Regions from separate parts of the Exiguobacterium sp. HSB13 genome, predicted to be linked through region 3. Evidence: riboswitches for the same ligand, from Rfam matches in the RefSeq annotation. Region 3 holds a riboswitch; each other region holds the start of a gene.
The links. Region 3 has a riboswitch for thiamine pyrophosphate ahead of ACZGCQ_RS02660 (thiamine phosphate synthase). Riboswitches for the same ligand answer to the same signal wherever they lie in the genome.

Region 1: linked by a shared signal. The riboswitch ahead of tenA (thiaminase II) and the one ahead of ACZGCQ_RS02660 (thiamine phosphate synthase) in region 3 are both predicted to bind thiamine pyrophosphate.
Region 2: linked by a shared signal. The riboswitch ahead of thiD (bifunctional hydroxymethylpyrimidine kinase/phosphomethylpyrimidine kinase) and the one ahead of ACZGCQ_RS02660 (thiamine phosphate synthase) in region 3 are both predicted to bind thiamine pyrophosphate.
Region 4: linked by a shared signal. The riboswitch ahead of ACZGCQ_RS05150 (ECF transporter S component) and the one ahead of ACZGCQ_RS02660 (thiamine phosphate synthase) in region 3 are both predicted to bind thiamine pyrophosphate.

Annotation. Positions count from the first base shown of each region.
Region 1 is NZ_JBUZOM010000001.1:278,099-282,309, reverse strand. It holds gene ACZGCQ_RS01450 (glycoside hydrolase family 3 protein) at 1-1,312, shown strand, start outside; gene ACZGCQ_RS01445 (hypothetical protein) at 1,343-1,651, opposite strand; gene tenA (thiaminase II) at 1,703-2,398, opposite strand; TPP riboswitch at 2,472-2,578, opposite strand; gene ACZGCQ_RS01435 (DUF1002 domain-containing protein) at 2,772-3,653, shown strand; gene abc-f (ribosomal protection-like ABC-F family protein) at 3,933-4,211, shown strand, end outside.
Region 2 is NZ_JBUZOM010000004.1:101,015-105,225, reverse strand. It holds gene thiE (thiamine phosphate synthase) at 1-512, opposite strand, end outside; gene thiM (hydroxyethylthiazole kinase) at 502-1,269, opposite strand; gene thiD (bifunctional hydroxymethylpyrimidine kinase/phosphomethylpyrimidine kinase) at 1,250-2,053, opposite strand; TPP riboswitch at 2,168-2,278, opposite strand; gene ACZGCQ_RS15340 (murein hydrolase activator EnvC family protein) at 2,342-3,619, opposite strand; gene ACZGCQ_RS15335 (murein hydrolase activator EnvC family protein) at 3,823-4,211, opposite strand, start outside.
Region 3 is NZ_JBUZOM010000001.1:516,962-521,172, forward strand. It holds gene ACZGCQ_RS02645 (MFS transporter) at 1-187, opposite strand, end outside; gene ACZGCQ_RS02650 (OsmC family protein) at 378-803, shown strand; gene nagZ (beta-N-acetylhexosaminidase) at 800-2,020, shown strand; TPP riboswitch at 2,077-2,179, shown strand; gene ACZGCQ_RS02660 (thiamine phosphate synthase) at 2,262-2,855, shown strand; gene ACZGCQ_RS02665 (FAD-dependent oxidoreductase) at 2,852-3,796, shown strand; gene thiS (sulfur carrier protein ThiS) at 3,793-3,993, shown strand; gene ACZGCQ_RS02675 (thiazole synthase) at 3,996-4,211, shown strand, end outside.
Region 4 is NZ_JBUZOM010000001.1:951,820-956,030, forward strand. It holds gene ACZGCQ_RS05140 (GNAT family N-acetyltransferase) at 1-474, shown strand, start outside; gene ACZGCQ_RS05145 (50S ribosomal protein L25/general stress protein Ctc) at 766-1,443, shown strand; TPP riboswitch at 1,540-1,639, shown strand; gene ACZGCQ_RS05150 (ECF transporter S component) at 1,740-2,312, shown strand; gene ACZGCQ_RS05155 (ABC transporter ATP-binding protein) at 2,309-3,838, shown strand; gene ACZGCQ_RS05160 (energy-coupling factor transporter transmembrane component T family protein) at 3,810-4,211, shown strand, end outside.

The sequences.
Region 1 (4,211 bases), 240 kb from region 3:
CGGTTCCGCTTTGATGAAGGGAATTCAGGATGAAGGCGTTGCGGCGACCGCCAAGCACTTCCCGGGTCACGGCGATACGGCGACCGATTCCCATTATGGCTTGCCGATCGTTGACCGATCCCTGCAGGAGCTAGAACAAGTCGAGCTCGTTCCATTCAAACGAGCCATTGCTGAAGATATCGATATGATCATGACGGGACACATCGGAATGCCACAAATCGAACCTGAAGTCGTCACGTCGAAAAGCGGTACCTTCCCTTTACCTGCTACGTTGTCGGATGACGTCATCACCGGTGTGCTACGCGAAAAACTCGGTTACGATGGCATCGTCATCACGGACGCGTTGAACATGCAGGCGATCGTTGATAACTTCACGGAATCAGAAGCCGTCTTAAAGACGTTTGACGCCGGTGTCGACATCGCGCTCATGCCGACGATTCTTCGTTCCGAGCAAGATGTCGAAAAGCTCGACCAGATTTTCAAGGACGTGATTGCGGCGGTCAAAGACGGTCGCCTTTCAGAGGAACGGATCGATCAGTCGGTTGAACGGATTCTGACGCTGAAGGCAGAGCGCGGAATTTGGAACGGTACGACTGACACGACATCACTAGCTGAAAAAATCGCGCAAGCGAACCAAATCGTCGGTAGTCCAGAGCATAAAGCAAAAGAACGTGCGATGACGGAAGCCGCCGTCACACTCGTGAAAAATGATCAGCGGACATTACCATTCAAACCGAAAAAGAATGCCAACGTCCTTGTGATCGCCCCTGCGGCGGATCAGACGGACAGCATGAAAAAGACGATTGCTTCCCTACCGAAGAATCGGAACTGGCGTGTGACGACAGCGAATTACTCGGCTACTACGCTACCGCTCGACCAAAACCCGACACTACGGGCACAAATTGATGTAGCAGATTACATCATCGTCGGCTCAAACGTCAATACGAGTGCTAAACTACTGCCTACCTCACCAGAACAAGCGATTCCGGCTTCGATCTTCCGCTATGCGAAACAAACAGACACACCATCCGTCCTACTCAGTCTCCGTAATCCATATGATGTCGCCGTTCAACCGGATGCACCGGCACACGTCCTCGTCTATGGTTTTAAAGGGGATCCGAACGGTCCAGACTCTGAAGCAGGCAATCTGAAATCAGCGGGACCGAACCTTCCGGCAGGTATCCGAGCGATCTTCGGAACGTTCAAACCGCAAGGCACTTTACCCGTTGATGTACCAGTCTTTCAGAACGGTGTCTTTACCGATCAACTGCATCTTAAATTCGGTGACGGCTTTAAAAACTGGAAGAAATGATGACGTGATACACCAAAAGACCGAAGCTCCTTAAAGGATGCCTCGGTCTTTTAATGATGGATATGCAGATTCGGCTTCTGCTTTCGCACGCTCGTAGACACGATGAAGTGAATAAGTCAACGAAGCGTAGAGGACGACGACCAGGACAGTCGCGATAGTTCTCCCCGTTGTAAAACCGAACTGAAGCAACCCCTGAAAATTCTGAATCGTAGCATATGTTCCGTACACCGCCATCAAGATGGGAATGATGTACCCAACAAATCTCACTTTTACTTTTCCGAGCACCTGTTGCACGACATAGGCCGCGAGGATCACGAGTGCGATGACGATGATTTCCATTCCAATCCCTACTTTCGCTAGATGGTATTCCTAATTCTACCATCTAGCGATTCAAGAAGATACTGCTCGTGCCGGAATCGTTTCGTAAACCGACGCAAACGTCTCTTCCGTCCACCCCATATGCCAGAAGAGTAACTCATAGTAACAACTCGTCACGAAATGACGTTTCATCCGCTCGCGTTCCGTCGGGCTCGCTTGCTCCGCCAGCGCATCAAGCCTTGCAATCTGTTCAAGGACGACCTTTTCAAACCATTCCGAGCTATACGTGTCGATCCATTGCTGATAGATTTTTTCTTCCGGTGTACATGTCAGTAATTGTTGCCCGACTTCGTAATACAACCAGTAACATGGCAAGATGGCAGCAATCGTCTCACCGAGTGTCCCTTCGCTTGCATGATGCATGTGCGAGACGTACGCATATGCTGTCGGTGCCGGTTCGAATGCTTCAAGGTCTGCTGCCGTAATACCGAGCGGCTCAAAAAATGATTGATGTAAACTTAGTTCTGCCTCGTAAGTTGAAGTCGCGTGCTCGGCAAGCGTCGCGATTGTCGCGAAGTCGTCTGCTTTTGACGCTGCTCTCGCCTGTATCTTCGCAAAGTGTTTTAAGTAGTAGGCATCTTGCATGACGTAATGCCGGAATTTCGAGAGCGGTAACGTCCCCTCTCCGATTCCTTGAACGAATGGGTGCGTAAAACTACTATCCCAATACGCTTGTGCCGCTTGTTTGATTTCTTGTGTAAATGTCATGATCTCATCCTCCTCGTTTGGTATGAAACGAAAAAACACCACCCCGAAACACACGGGCATGGCGCAAGAAGAACAAGACTTGACGCCACTTCCCTCCGTAAGTACGAACTTAATCAGGTTCAAAGGGTCCGAACGTCTTCGTTCGTCTCAGTCAGCCTACTGACTCCCCTAGTGGTCATTATTCGATTCAAATTCACTATAGCATGCTGAAAACGGAAGTCAAGTTGTCCCCTTTTCGCTATACTATGGAGTGTCAGAAGACGGATGCCGTCTCCATCTGCAGACCGATTCCGAACAGACATCGTTCCCGTACACTAACTTTAGTACCTGATACTATAATTCATTCTGTTACTTACAATTGGAGGACTTCATTATGCATACACCAACAAAAATCATGGCATCAGCCGTTATCGCTTCTGCTCTTTTACTTCCGACAGCCGCATCTGCCGAACAAGTCGTCGATCAGACGATCATCACACTCGGGGAGTCGCTCGGGGCAAAGGATAAAGCATGGGTGCTTTCCCGTCTCAATGCACCGGAAGGCATCACGCCGATCATCGCAACTTCTGCAGACGAAGAAAAATATCTCGGGAAAAACATTCCACAGTCGCAAAAAGGTGGCAATATGTATTCGTCGGCTAAGATCGAACTGACGGAAAAAGGCGATGGACTCTCCGTCTCGACGGAGAATATCACATGGGTGACAAAGGATATGTATCTCAACGCTCTCGTCACAGCAGGTGTCAAAGATGCCGACATCACGATCACTTCTCCCTACAAGGTCACCGGGACATCGGCCCTGACGGGAATTATGAAAGCGTACGATCAAACTTCTGCCGAGACCGGAATTAAGTTAAGTGACGAACGCAAGGATCTAGCACAGCAAGAATTATCAGTCACATCAGACGTCGGGAAAACGGTCGGCACGGATAAGGTCGCTGACTTGATGAATGAGATCAAGGCTGAGATCGCCAATCAAAAACCGGAAACCAAAGTCGAGATCGAAAACCTGATCGTCCAAGTCATTCAAAATAACAATATCCAGTTGTCTGACGCACAAATGGACCGGTTGACGAATCTGTTCAATCAAATGGAGCAAGCGAACATCAACTGGGGACAAATCGAGAGTGGATTGAAAAATGCGGGACAAGACATCCACGCGTTCGCAACCTCAGAAGAGACAAAAGGATTCTTCGCTAAATTATTCGATGGGTTAAGTGACTTCTTCAGCTCGATTGCTGGCGTGTTCAAATAATTCAGACTTCCGCAACTGAAAAAATAGTAGTAGACTAGATGTATCTGAAACGAAAGGTGGTGTGAAAAGATGGACTTTGCCGCGTGCAAACACTGGTTGATGGAACAATTGTATCTGTTGCGCGCGATTTTTCATGGAATGGCGTTCTAAGGCACCCGTCTGTCCTTTTTTAGAACTTCATGAATGAAAAATACAGCAAAGCGCATCTTTCACACGTTAGGGAGAGTGCTGTTTGCGCTCTCCTTTTTTTGATGCGCGCGAAAGGAACAATTGATTATGATGATTTGCGACATTCAACACCTGACTAAACAATTCGGAGGCGAGACGATCTTAGCGGACGTTTCCCTCTTCTTAAACGAACACGACCGCGTCGGTCTGATTGGACGAAACGGGAGTGGCAAAACGACATTACTCCGCTTGCTTGCTCGCCTCGAGCAACCGGACGGTGGTGTCATCTATCAAAAGAGCGGTTTGACGATCGGCTACTTGGAACAACTTCCTGTTTATAGTGAGACGATGACCGGACTCGACGTCCTTTGGACAGCGTTTGCAGACATT
Region 2 (4,211 bases), on a different contig from region 3:
AGAGAGGAGACATTCGTTGCTGTGATTCCACCAATACCGATTAGAGGTAATCGTACGGCTTCCCGAATCGCCTGAAGCATCGTATGCGACATGGAATCAGCGTCCGCTTTGGATGACGTCGCAAATAGAGAACCCACCCCTAAATAAGAGGCTCCGTCTCGTTCTGCTTCAATCGCTTGTGCAACGGTCGCTACTGATACGCCAATCACAGCATCTGGTAAAAGGCGACGTGCTGCGGTTAAAGGAATGTCTTCTTGTCCGATATGCAAACCAGCTCCGACGAGTAACGCGATATCGATCCGATCATTGATGATCAAAGGAACATCGTAGCGATCCGTGAGTGCTTTTAACCGAACTGCCTGATCGAAGAATTCCTTTCCTTGCGCTGTTTTTTCCCGTAATTGCACGATTGTTGCACCACCTAAAATGGCTTCCTCAACGACCGTATCGATCGCGACTCCAGGATGGTACCGACGATCCGTCACTGCATAGATGGAGTAATCAATTGACACGTTCTGTCACCTCCACCAGGTCTTGCTCCGTCATAAGGCTGATGGCATTGAACAACTCTCGTTTAAAATCACCAAGACCTTGCGCGGAGGCTGCTTGTTCCCCTGCTTTTCCCATGACAAATGTCCCGTGGACAGCCGCCTCAAATGCCGTATATCCTGCACCGAGGAAGCTCGCAATCAAGGAGGCCGTCATACAGCCCGTACCCGTGATGTCTCCTAGACGCGGTGTTCCTACATGTAATTCCATTTCGCGCGTTCCATCCGTAATGTAGTCGTTCGGACCTGTCACGACGAGGACAGATTTGTGTTTGCGAGCGAATACGCGAATACTTTCTCGATCCATCATTGCATCTCCCGCAGCATCGACTCCCTTAGTTCGTCCGTCTTCCCCAAGTAACGTCTTGATTTCAGAAGCATTTCCTTTAATGACCGTACACCCGAGATCAATGAGTTCTTTGGAAAAAGCAGTACGTAATGTCGTTGCTCCTGCTCCTACGGGATCAAGAACGATTGGGACATTCAAACGTCCCGCTTCACGGACTGCGAGTCGTTGAGCTGCTTGCATGTCTGCATCGATCGTACCAATGTTTAAGACAAGAGCTTGCGCGAGTCTAACCATCTCTTCTACTTCACGAATGTCTTCTGCCATGACGGGGGATGCTCCAACAGCGAGTGTGACGTTTGCGCAGTCGTTGATCGTCACCGTGTTCGTCAGATGGTGAATGAGTGGTTTGTGTTCAAGAATGGTCGTAAACATGTGCATCCCTCCAAAGTGAATGAAAATGATGTGTCGGTCCAATACCTTGTCCGAGAGCAAATCCATGACGAATTGCCTCCGTGACATAGTTTTTCGCCTGTCGTACACTATCTTGTAAATCTTCTCCAAGCGCCATCCGCGCTGCAATAGCTGCGGATAAGGTACAACCAGTACCATGAGTATGTTGATTGTCTAATCGTTCCGATGTGAAGCGGTGTTCCACTTCCCCATCAAACAACAAATCCGTCGCAGCTCCTGAGAGATGTCCACCTTTTAGTAATACTGCACCTGTCTGTGTAGCCAATTGATGCATCGCCAGTCGCATTTCCTCTAGATTGGTGACCGATCGTCCTGTTAAACGCTCTGCTTCCGGTAAATTCGGTGTGACGAGTGTCGCAAGTGGTAAAAGTTCTGAAATCAATGCTTGTTCAGCTTCCGTCCGCAATAGGGCATGACCGCCTTTAGCGACCATGACGGGATCTAATATAATAGGGACTGTTTGTTTACGGAGATGTGTAGCAATGACACGAATCGTCTGCGCATTCGAGACCATTCCGATTTTGATCGCATCGACACGAATGTCTGAAAAAATCGACGTTAACTGGGCATCTACGATTTCTGGGGATAACTCTTCCACTGCTTGAACTCCCAACGTATTTTGCGCTGTGACGGCTGTCAGTACGCTCATTCCATAAACGCCTAAAGCCGAAAATGTTTTTAAATCTGCTTGAATCCCAGCTCCACCACCGGAGTCGGATCCCGCAATCGTCAGTACATGTTTCATGTTCTTTTCACCTTCCCATCGAGCAATGTAAGGGAGTCGTGACCAACAAAAAAGCGCCGACCGCTGTAAAAAAGCAGTCGACGCTATACGAAAGCGTTATACACGCATTCCGGTATCCGTTCGGCTCAACTTTCCTACGCTGGTATTATCCAGTTCAGGTAATAGGGTCGAAAACAGATTGGTTTTCCTCTCAGCCGGATTCCTCCAGCTCCCCTAGTTGCTCAAGTATTCGTTTCGCCTTAACTGTAGCATAGAGAAGAAAAAAAAACGAGCCGAAGCCCGTTTTGATTACAGATATGCCAATGGATTGACTGCATTTAGAGGAGAAGAAGCACTGTATTGATAGCCTCCGACATGTAGTTCGAAATGTAAGTGTGGTCCTGTTGAATTTCCTGTACTACCAAGTGTCCCGACTTGCTGACCTTGAGAGACCGTTTGCCCTGCACGAACCGATAATGAACTCATATGTGCGTAGACGGTCGTGTACACTTGTCCATCTAGGAAGTGAGAGATCATGACATGATTGCCGTAAGGTCCACCACCTGATGCTGTGATGACCGTTCCAGCTGCTGCCGCGACGATTGGAGACCCGACCGAACCACTGAAATCAACACCGTTGTGGAACGTGTAACCATTCGCACCGCTTGCTGGTCCGAATCCTTGTGACACTCCACCAGAAGACGGTCGAACGAATTTTCCTCCACTCGAAACAACGGGCGGGGCAACGGAACCAGTTGATTCCGAACTCTTACCTGTTTGTTTTGCTGCTTGAGCATTCGCTTTAGCGGCTTTTTCAGCTGCTGCTTTCTCCGCTGCTGCTTTTTCAGCCGCTGCTTTAGCGGCTGCCTTTGCTGCCGCAATTGCACGTTCTTGCGCTTCGAGAGTCGCTTGAAGTTCTTTTGCGTCTAACAGTTCTGTCGTGAACTTCGTCTTCCCTTTTCGTAATTTCTTCAGCGTAGCACTACGTTCTTTCATTTGAAGCTTTAACGCTTTCTTTTGTTCAATCAATACTTTCTTTTCCTGCATTTGCTCCGCTTTTTTCTCAACGAGCGCTTGTTTTGCTTCTGCTAATTTTTGTTGCGTAGCGATGTAATCCGAAATCATTTTATCGTCTTGCTCAGCGATTTTTTTCCCCGCCATGACACGGCTAAATAAATCACCTAAATCTTTCGATCCGAAAATGACTTCTTCCCATTTAATCGAGTTTCCATCGTTTTCTTGGAAAACACGCAAACGATCACCGAGTAGTTCTTCCTGTTTCTGTAACATTTCTTCGTAACGGACGATGTCTGCCTTTAACTCATCGATTCGAACGTTCAACTGTTCAATTTGTTTATTTTTTTCGGAGACTTGGAAAATCTTTTCATTGATTGCTGCGTCAATTTGATTGATTTGACGTTGCTCTTTTGAGATTTTAGCTTCTTGTTTTTTGATTGCTTTTTCAAGTTTACGTTGTTCAGCGGCATTCTCAGCCTTTTTTTCTTTAATTGTCGCTGCTGCAATCGGTTGTGTTCCTGTTATAAGTAATGCTCCTAAAACAATGGTAGAAATTAGTTTTTTTAGCATATATCGTTTTCCTCACTTATGTTTTTTCATATTTTATTATAGTATTCAAGTTTCTCTCATATCTGAAATAGATTATAGCACCGTAATCGTTTCAAAAAAATTTCATTTACATTTCAAATGAAAACGGTTTTTTGTAATATATGATTTGTTTTTTGAAAATGACAAAAAAAAGAACCGTTGCATATGCAACGATTCTTTTACGATTAAAGCATTGATAATGGATTGACTGAGTTAGCTGGACCAGTTGCACTATAGCTATACCCACCGACATGGATTTCGAAGTGTAGGTGTGGTCCTGTTGAATTTCCTGTACTACCTAGCGCGCCAATTTGTTGACCTTGGCTGACACGTTGACCAGCATGAACATTGAGTGAACTCATGTGAGCATATACTGTCGTATATGTCTTCCCGTTCAATTGGTGAGCGATCATGACATGATTTCCGTAAGGTCCGCCACCTGATGCTGTAATGACTGTACCTGTTGCAGCTGCCACGATCGGCGTACCGACTGGACCACCAAAGTCAATTCCGTTATGGAACGTATATCCGTTCTCTCCACCTGCAGAACCATACCCTTGTGTAACAGTTCCGG
Region 3 (4,211 bases):
TTGCAAAGGAGATGGCAAAGGCTGAGACGAGTGTACCCGCTGTTGCGATCGTGATATCAAGGGCTGAGGAGATTTCAGCGAGGATCCCGACGATGACGAATTCGCTTGTTCCGAGAACGAACGTCAGGAGCGACAACGTGGCGATCAAGAGCCAATCGCGTCGACTTAAACGAGTAGTAGGTGACATGGATGATTCCTCAATTCTAGCGCTTGCGCGCGAAACTATGAGTAACAGGATAGCATGAAACGATTTCGTCGGGTATCGCAAAGCGAGATTTCGGGAAAAGAACCATTATTCGAAATAGCGTGTGAATTTCCAGGCTTGCTGTTTTTTGCGTATACTACAGAAGAAGACTACTTATAAAGGAGTGGAAACGATGCAAGCGACAGTGACATGGAACAAACAGATGGGGTTTAGTGGACAGACGGAATCAGGGCATCATCTGGCGATGGACGCAGCACCCGAAAACGGTGGCGAAAACCAAGCGCCACGACCGACTGAACTGCTGCTACATGCCGTTGCCGGCTGTACAGGAATTGATATCGTCTCGATTTTAGAGAAGATGCGCTTGACGATCACCCATTTCGAAATGGATATCGAAGGAGAACGGGCAGAGGACCATCCGCGGCGTTTTACGTCGATCTCGATTCATTACCGGCTCGAAGGTGATCTCCCGGAAGATAAGGTCCGTCGCGCCATCTCGTTATCAAAGGATAAATATTGTTCGGTCTCGCAATCCCTGAACGCTGAGATTTCCGTTTATTATTCGATCAATGGTGTGCGAAGCGAGGATCCTTTGTGAAGAAAACCGTACTGATCGGTTGTCTGTTGCTTGCAGGGTGTGCGCAGGAGACGACGGAACCAACGAAACCATCACAACCGGAAACGAAGCAACCGACAGAAGAAAAGAAACCGAAACCTGAACCAACGAAAGAGGAACGACAACAAGCACGATTAAAGCAGCAACTTAAAGCGATGTCGACGTCAGAAAAGATCGATCAACTGCTCTACATCGGAGTCGCCGGCACGGAACTTTCAGCAGCTGACCGAAAATTGTTACAGACGCATGCGATTGGCGGGGTCTTATTGCTCGGCGGAAACATTACGTCGGAAGAGCAACTCTTGACGTTCACGCGTGCGATTCAAGAGACGAACCAAAAACCGTATGCGTTCGTCGGGATTGATGAAGAAGGCGGACGCGTCAGCCGGGTACCGGATCAACGATTACGTCTACCGACGAGTCAACGGATGGCGCAAGGAGCAGATGAAGTGAAAATGGAAGATGTCGGACGTACGCTCGGACATTTGTCACGTTTTTATGGCTTCAACATGGACTTCGCGCCGGTCCTTGACGTCAACAGTAATCCGAACAATCCGATCATCGGCGACCGTGCGTTAAGTGCTGATCCGAATACCGTCGCGACGCTTGGTACGGCCCTGATGCACGGGATGCAGGAGACGGGAACGATTCCGGTCGTCAAACATTTTCCCGGTCACGGCAATACGAGTGTCGATTCCCATGTCGGGCTACCGAAAGTGACGGCATCAAAGGAAGAATTGAAGCGGACGGAGCTGTTACCGTTCCAAGAAGCGATTCAAGAGGGCGCCGAGATGGTGATGGTCGCCCATATTCTCTATCCCGCGTATGACGATATGAATCCGTCCTCGCTCTCAAAGCCGATCTTGACTGACCTCTTGCGTCAACAACTCGGATTCAACGGTGTCATCATCACGGATGATCTCGTCATGGGGGCGATCACGAAACAATATGGTCTCGCAGAAGCGGCACGTCAGTCGCTCGTCAACGGAGCTGATATGGCGATGTTTTCAGAGGCAGGTGCTTACACAAAGGTCCATGCTGAAGTGATGCAAGCCGTCAAAGACAAAACGCTGACGCCGGAGATGCTCGATGCCAAAGTAATGCGCATCCTGAAGCTGAAGCAGACGTATGCCGACAGCCAAGAGCAACAGCGACCAACGAAATCGGAACTGATTCAGCAAGTGGAAGCGCTCAACTAGGACTAGCGAAGCGAAGCGACTCATGCTAGACTAATGGGGCAAGCCAATTAAACACGAAAAGACACTAGGGGAGTCTCCCAGCAGACTGAGACGGAAGTATCCGGACCCTTTGAACCTGATCTAGTTCGTACTAGCGGAGGGAAGTGGCTCGAAACCCTAGATATCCTTAGCGCTTCAGCGCATTTTCGGACCACTCCCTTCAACATTGGGAGTGGTCCTTTTTCGTATGGAAAGGAAGAACATGATGCGTTTACATCTGATTTCGACGGGATCCATCCATCCGCTTGACGAAATAAAGACCTTTCAATCCCTTCAACCTTATACGGATCAGCTGCATCTACGAGAATCGAACTTGTCGGCAGCAGAATTGCTTGATCTAATCGACGCGCTCCTTGCGCAAGGGTATTCGCCTGAGCAGTTAACGGTCCATGACCGGGTCGATGTCGCCCATGTCGCAGGCATCGGTGTGCAGTTGACGCGCCGGTCCTTGCGTGTCCGTGATGTGCGACGTCATTTTCCGAATCTCGTCATCGGGAAATCGGTCCATTCACTAGCAGAGGCACTGGCAGCAGAAGCGGAAGGAGTCGACCGCCTGCTGTACGGTCATATTTATCCGACAGCGTCGAAGCCGGACGTGCCACCGCGGGGGATTGACGCCTTGAAGCAAGTCGTCACCTTCACGACGAAACCAGTCATCGCGATTGGTGGGATCACCCCAGATCGTATTCCTGAAATTGCAGCGACCGGTGCAACCGGAATTGCCGTCTTATCGGGTATTCTCGGTCAAACGGATCCGCTCGCCGCCATTCTGAGTTACCAGGGGGTACGGGTATGACGGATCACATCATCATCGGCGGTGGAGTCATCGGTTTGACGCTTGCTTACGGTCTCGCCTGTCAGAATGAATCCGTCGTCGTACTAGAACGTGGAGCAGGTGGTCAAGGAACGAGTCGCGCGGCTGCCGGTATGCTCGCGACGGACATCGAGCTCAGAGAGGAATTGCATGTACTTGCCGCGCGAAGTCGTCGTCTGTATCCGCTGCTTGCTCGTCGCCTCGAGCGTGAGACTGGCATCGATTGTGGGTACCGGGAACAACCGTTTTTGTTGAAACGTAAAGGGCGCGAGCATCTGTTTCCGGCGGTCGGTCAAATCGATCCACGACGACTGACGACTGCATTGATATATGCCTTACGAAAGCGTGGGGTACCAATCGAAGAAAAAGTAGATGTTGCATGCATCGAAGAGAGCGATGACTTCATCAGGATCGAGTCGAACGTGGGAACATGGACCGGACGAACGGTGACGGTCGCTGCCGGACGCGGGTCGCAAGCCTTGCTCGATACAGCTGGTATTTCAATCGCCACATATGGGGTCAAAGGGGAATGTCTCGCCGTTCGTCTCGCGGGTCAGCCGTTACGCTCGATCCTGTTTGACGACGCTGTCTATCTCGTACCGAAAGCAGACGGACGAATTTTGATCGGTGCGACCGAATTGCCGTGCGACGAGACGGTCGGTGTCAGTGTCGCTGGGATCACGTCACTGCTTCAAGCAGCAGAACGACTGTATCCACCGATTCGTGACGCGGTCATCGAAGAAGTCTGGTCCGGTGTACGACCACAAACGGCGTCCGGCTTACCATATATCGGAGTCGCCGATTCATCCCGTCGGATCTTTCTAGCGACAGGGCATCATCGGCATGGCATCTTACTCGCACCGGCGACAGCGGAAGTCTTGGTAAATACATTACGGTTGATTCAGAAGGAGGAAGTCCGATGAACATTACGATTAACGGCAATGACCACACGATCGAACAGATTGAAACGATTGAAGACATGCTCACGCAACTCGGCTTAGGAGAAAAGCTCGTCATCGTCGAACAGAATCGACAAATCATCGATCGCGCGGCGTATGGTCAGACAGTCGTTCGGAACAATGACACATTTGAAATCGTTCATTTCGTAGGAGGAGGATAAACATGCTGAAAATTGGAGAAAAGACATTTGAATCACGATTATTACTCGGTACAGGAAAATATACGGATGCTACCGTACAGCAAGAAGCAATCGATGCGTCTGCTTCACAAATCTTGACGTTCGCCGTCCGTCGGCTCGACATCTTTGACAAACAACAAGCGAATTTTTTGGAGTCGCTTGATTTAGCGAAGTACGATTTACTGCCGAACACGGCCGGT
Region 4 (4,211 bases), 430 kb from region 3:
CTTGCGTTCATCGGGCATGCAGACAGCATCCTACCTTCTCCGCGTATTCCACGTTATCTGGATCTCGGGCTCTATATGGAAGGTGTCGCTTTCTCCGGTTCCTCGAACCTGTTACTTGCTTGTCAGGCAGCACTGGATGCCCTCGATCTCGATCAAGCCGCAATCAAGATGACCTATCTCGAACAAGCCGTTCGCGCGACTGGTTTTCAACTTCTTGCGACTCAAGAGGCACAGGCGCCGGGAATCCTGACGATTGTCCATCCGTCGGCAACCGACTTAGGAGATGCTCTCCGGATCCAGGGCTATCACGTTCAATATGAAAGTGACTATCTCGTTCGCAATCAGTGGCTTCAAATTTCGACGATGGGACAGACGACGATGCGGCAAATCGAACGTCTCGTCCGTGTTTTGATCCGTGAAAACCAACGCATCATCTTAAAAAACGAGAAAAATGAAAGACCTCTCAACCCTTGATTTCAAGCGGTTTGGAGGTCTTTCGACTTTAAAAAAATAAAAAAAGAGGTTTGAGGATTTAAAACATAGGGGTATAAACTCAATAGCACCGCATCAAACCGGTGACTTACTCACACATGTTTCTCAATATCAGCGTAATGACCTGGGAGAGAAATGCAAAGTCACGAAAGCGTCAGATTCAAAGCGAGTCTGAAACCGATTGTCTTAGCATATTTAAATTGTTCAGGACTTGTCCTGCTCCTACATTCATTACCTTTTGAGGGCTATACCAAATTCAAGGGGGAAATGAACATGTCAGTTAAATTAACAGTCGAAAAACGCGAGGTACGTCCACGCTCACTCCGTAAACAATTACGTCATGAAGGAAAAGCTCTTGGTGTCGTGTATGGTTACAAAGTGGAAAGTACGCCAATCGCATTCGAAGAAAAAGAACTCATCAAGATTATCCGTGAAAACGGTGAAAACGTCTTGATTTCACTAAAATTAGATGGCAAGAACGTTAACGTTCTGATCAACCGTCGTGATATGGATGTCTTCACACCAACAATCGACCACGTCGAATTCATCGCCGTCAAAATGGATGAAGAGACAGAAGTCGAAGCAGACATCGTACTCGTTGGGGAAGCAGCTGGCGCTAAAGTCGGTGGATTCCTATCACAAACACTCTTTAAAGTAACAGTTGCAGCAACACCAGATAAATTACCAGAGAACGTCGAAGTCGACGTCACGAACCTCGAAATCGGTGATTCGATTTCTGTAGCTGATCTTCCGGAACAAAAAGATTTCCGTATCGTCACAGAAGGCGACATTCAAGTCGCAGCTGTCGTCGAATCAACGCTTGAACAAGATCTTGAGGAAATCGAAGAAGCGGAAGCAGAGGCGCAAGCTGAAGCTGGTGAAGACAACGAAGCGGAAGCAACAGAAGAGTCTTCAGAAGAAACAACAGAAGAGAACGAAGACAACAAATAAGTTGTTCAGCGATACGCCCTTCGTGGCGTATCGTTTTTTTGTGTCTTGACAATAGACGCTGGATTGCCTAAAGTGAACAGCGTATCAACTATTCACTATATCCACTAGGGGAGCCCATTTGGCTGAGACGATTCACTTCGGACCCTTCGAACCTGATCTAGTTCATACTAGCGTAGGAAAGTGGAGCGATCACATCCAATGACTCCTGCTGCGCGCAGTTTTTCTGAGGACCGCTCTCTTTTTTACGGAGGGCGGTCTTTTTTGGCGTCTCCCCCATTTAAAGGAGGACGTATTTGATGAAACACTGGAAGATGAAAGAAATCATGGTCATGATGATGCTCGCCGTGGCTTGCGGCGTCATCTATCTCGGTTGGTCAACACTCTGGTTACCGATGTCTGCAATCTTCGGACCAGTCGGTGCCAACTGGATGTTTGGGATCTGGATCATCGCAAGTCCGCTTGTCGCAGCAATCATTCAAAAACCAGGTGCTGCCCTGATCGCAGAAGTCGTCGCGGCGACCGTCGAACTGTTTACGGGAAGCCACTTCGGCTTATCTGCTCTATTGATCGGGGTCTGCCAAGGACTTGGTGCGGAACTCGTCTTCGCCATGACACGTTACCGCCGTTATGATACCTGGACATTGATGTTGTCGGGCGTCGGTGCTGCAGTTGGTAGTATCGTCTACAGTCTGATCGCGAACGGATTCGGTTACTACACGACGACGACGTTGCTTGCGACAACTGGCTTACAATTGATCAGTGGTGCATTACTCGGCGGCTTGCTCGCAGCGATTCTCGTCCGTCGTCTTGTTGCGACCGGTGTCTTGAACGGGTTTGCAGCAGGACGTGCGAAACGGGAAGTCGCATGATTACTGTCGACGACCTCAGCATCCGCTATCCGGGTCAGATGAAGCCGGTGCTCGATCATGTATCGCTAACGATCGAGCAAGGTACGACCCTTCTGCTTGGACGAAGCGGGAGTGGCAAGACGACACTACTTCATGCCTTAGCCGGACTGACACCGGAGACGATTGAAGTCGAACAAACTGGAACCGTTACCCGGTCCGGTTCGGTCGGAGTCTTATTCCAAAATCCAGAAGAACAGTTCTGCATGGAAACGATCGGACGGGAAATCGCCTTTAGTTTAGAAAACCGGTCGATTCCACACGCGGAGATGGATGAACGAATGGAACGCTTACTCACACTTGTCGGTCTCCCCCTCCCCTTCTCGACAGCGATCGCAAGTCTATCGGGTGGGATGAAACAGCGCCTAGCGCTTGCCGCGGTCCTTGCACTTGAGCCGACAATCTTATTACTTGATGAACCAACGGCTCAGATTGATCCGATCGGACAACACGAGTTGATGGAATTGATTTTTCGAATTCAGAAAGAACACGATTTAACGATTGTCTTGATTGAGCACCAACTCGATGTCTGTTTACCATACGTCGACCAGATCGTCTTACTCGAGGACGGGTCCGTGACTGAGACCGCGCACCCACGGGATTTGTTTCCACAGGCTTATACGGAGCTTCAATCAAAAGGCATCGCTGTTCCCTCTTTGTATCCGTATACGCTAGAGACGTTACCAGCGGATGGACCGCAAGCAGCACGACTCTATGTCACGCCTCCTATCACTACAACGGGACTTCCTTTGTTAAGTGTTCACGAATTGTCATCGAAACAACCATATCCGCTGACCGATGCGACGTTTTCCTTACAGACAGGAGAATGGGTGATGTTGCTCGGGGCAAACGGCTCCGGAAAAAGTACGTTACTTGCAACACTCGGTCGATTGCTCCCCCATCGTGGAACATATCGATTCCAGGAACGTCCGGCTCATCGTTACTCCCGGCGACGCTTTTATGAGCACGTCGGCTATGTCTTTCAACAACCGGATCTGCAGTTTCTCAAGCTGACAGTCGAAGCGGAAATCGACTGGAGTCACCGAGCAGCGACGAGTGATGAGCGCGCAAAATTGCTCGAACGGCTGGAACTTGCATCCGTCAAACAACAGTCACCGCTAGCACTCAGTACGGGGCAGCAACGACGACTCAGCGTCGCGACGATACTCGGGCAGACGAAGGATTTGTTACTGCTCGATGAACCGACGTTCGGACAGGACGGGTTGACGACGCGGCGTTTAATGGAGCAGTTGTTGACGGAGCAACAAAACGGAACGACACTCGTCATGGCAACGCATGATATGGAACTCGTCGCCCGGTACGCAAATCGTGTCCTCGTCATGGAGCAAGGACGGATTGCTTTTGACGGGTATCCGAACGAGTTGTTCGCTGACGTTCCGTTACTCGAACGCTGTCAGCTACAACGTCCGCTTTCGTACCAATTCCAGGAGGTGAAGCGCAATGCAGACGAACGCGTCACCGTTCGCTAAACTCAATCCTGTCATCAAGGGGAGCGGATTGTTTTTGATCATGTTTGCCCTAATCGCAACGAACGACTGGATCAAGACGTTGGTATTCCTAAGTTTTGCTATCGCGTTGCTACTCCTCTCTGGATGGACACCGATGGATTTCTTAAAACGCCTTGCGCCGTACAGTCTGTTGTTCCTGCTAACGTTTTGGATGATGGCGGCTTTCGGCAAAGGTACGAATACCCTCTGGTCGTTCGGTTGGTTTCATGTCACGTCGGAAAGCGTCATGCACGGCTGGTTACTTGCCTTACGAATGGCAGCGTTCGTCTGTTTAAGTCTCGCTTTCGTCACGACGACCGATGCGACCCGATTTGTGATGAGCTTGATCCATCAG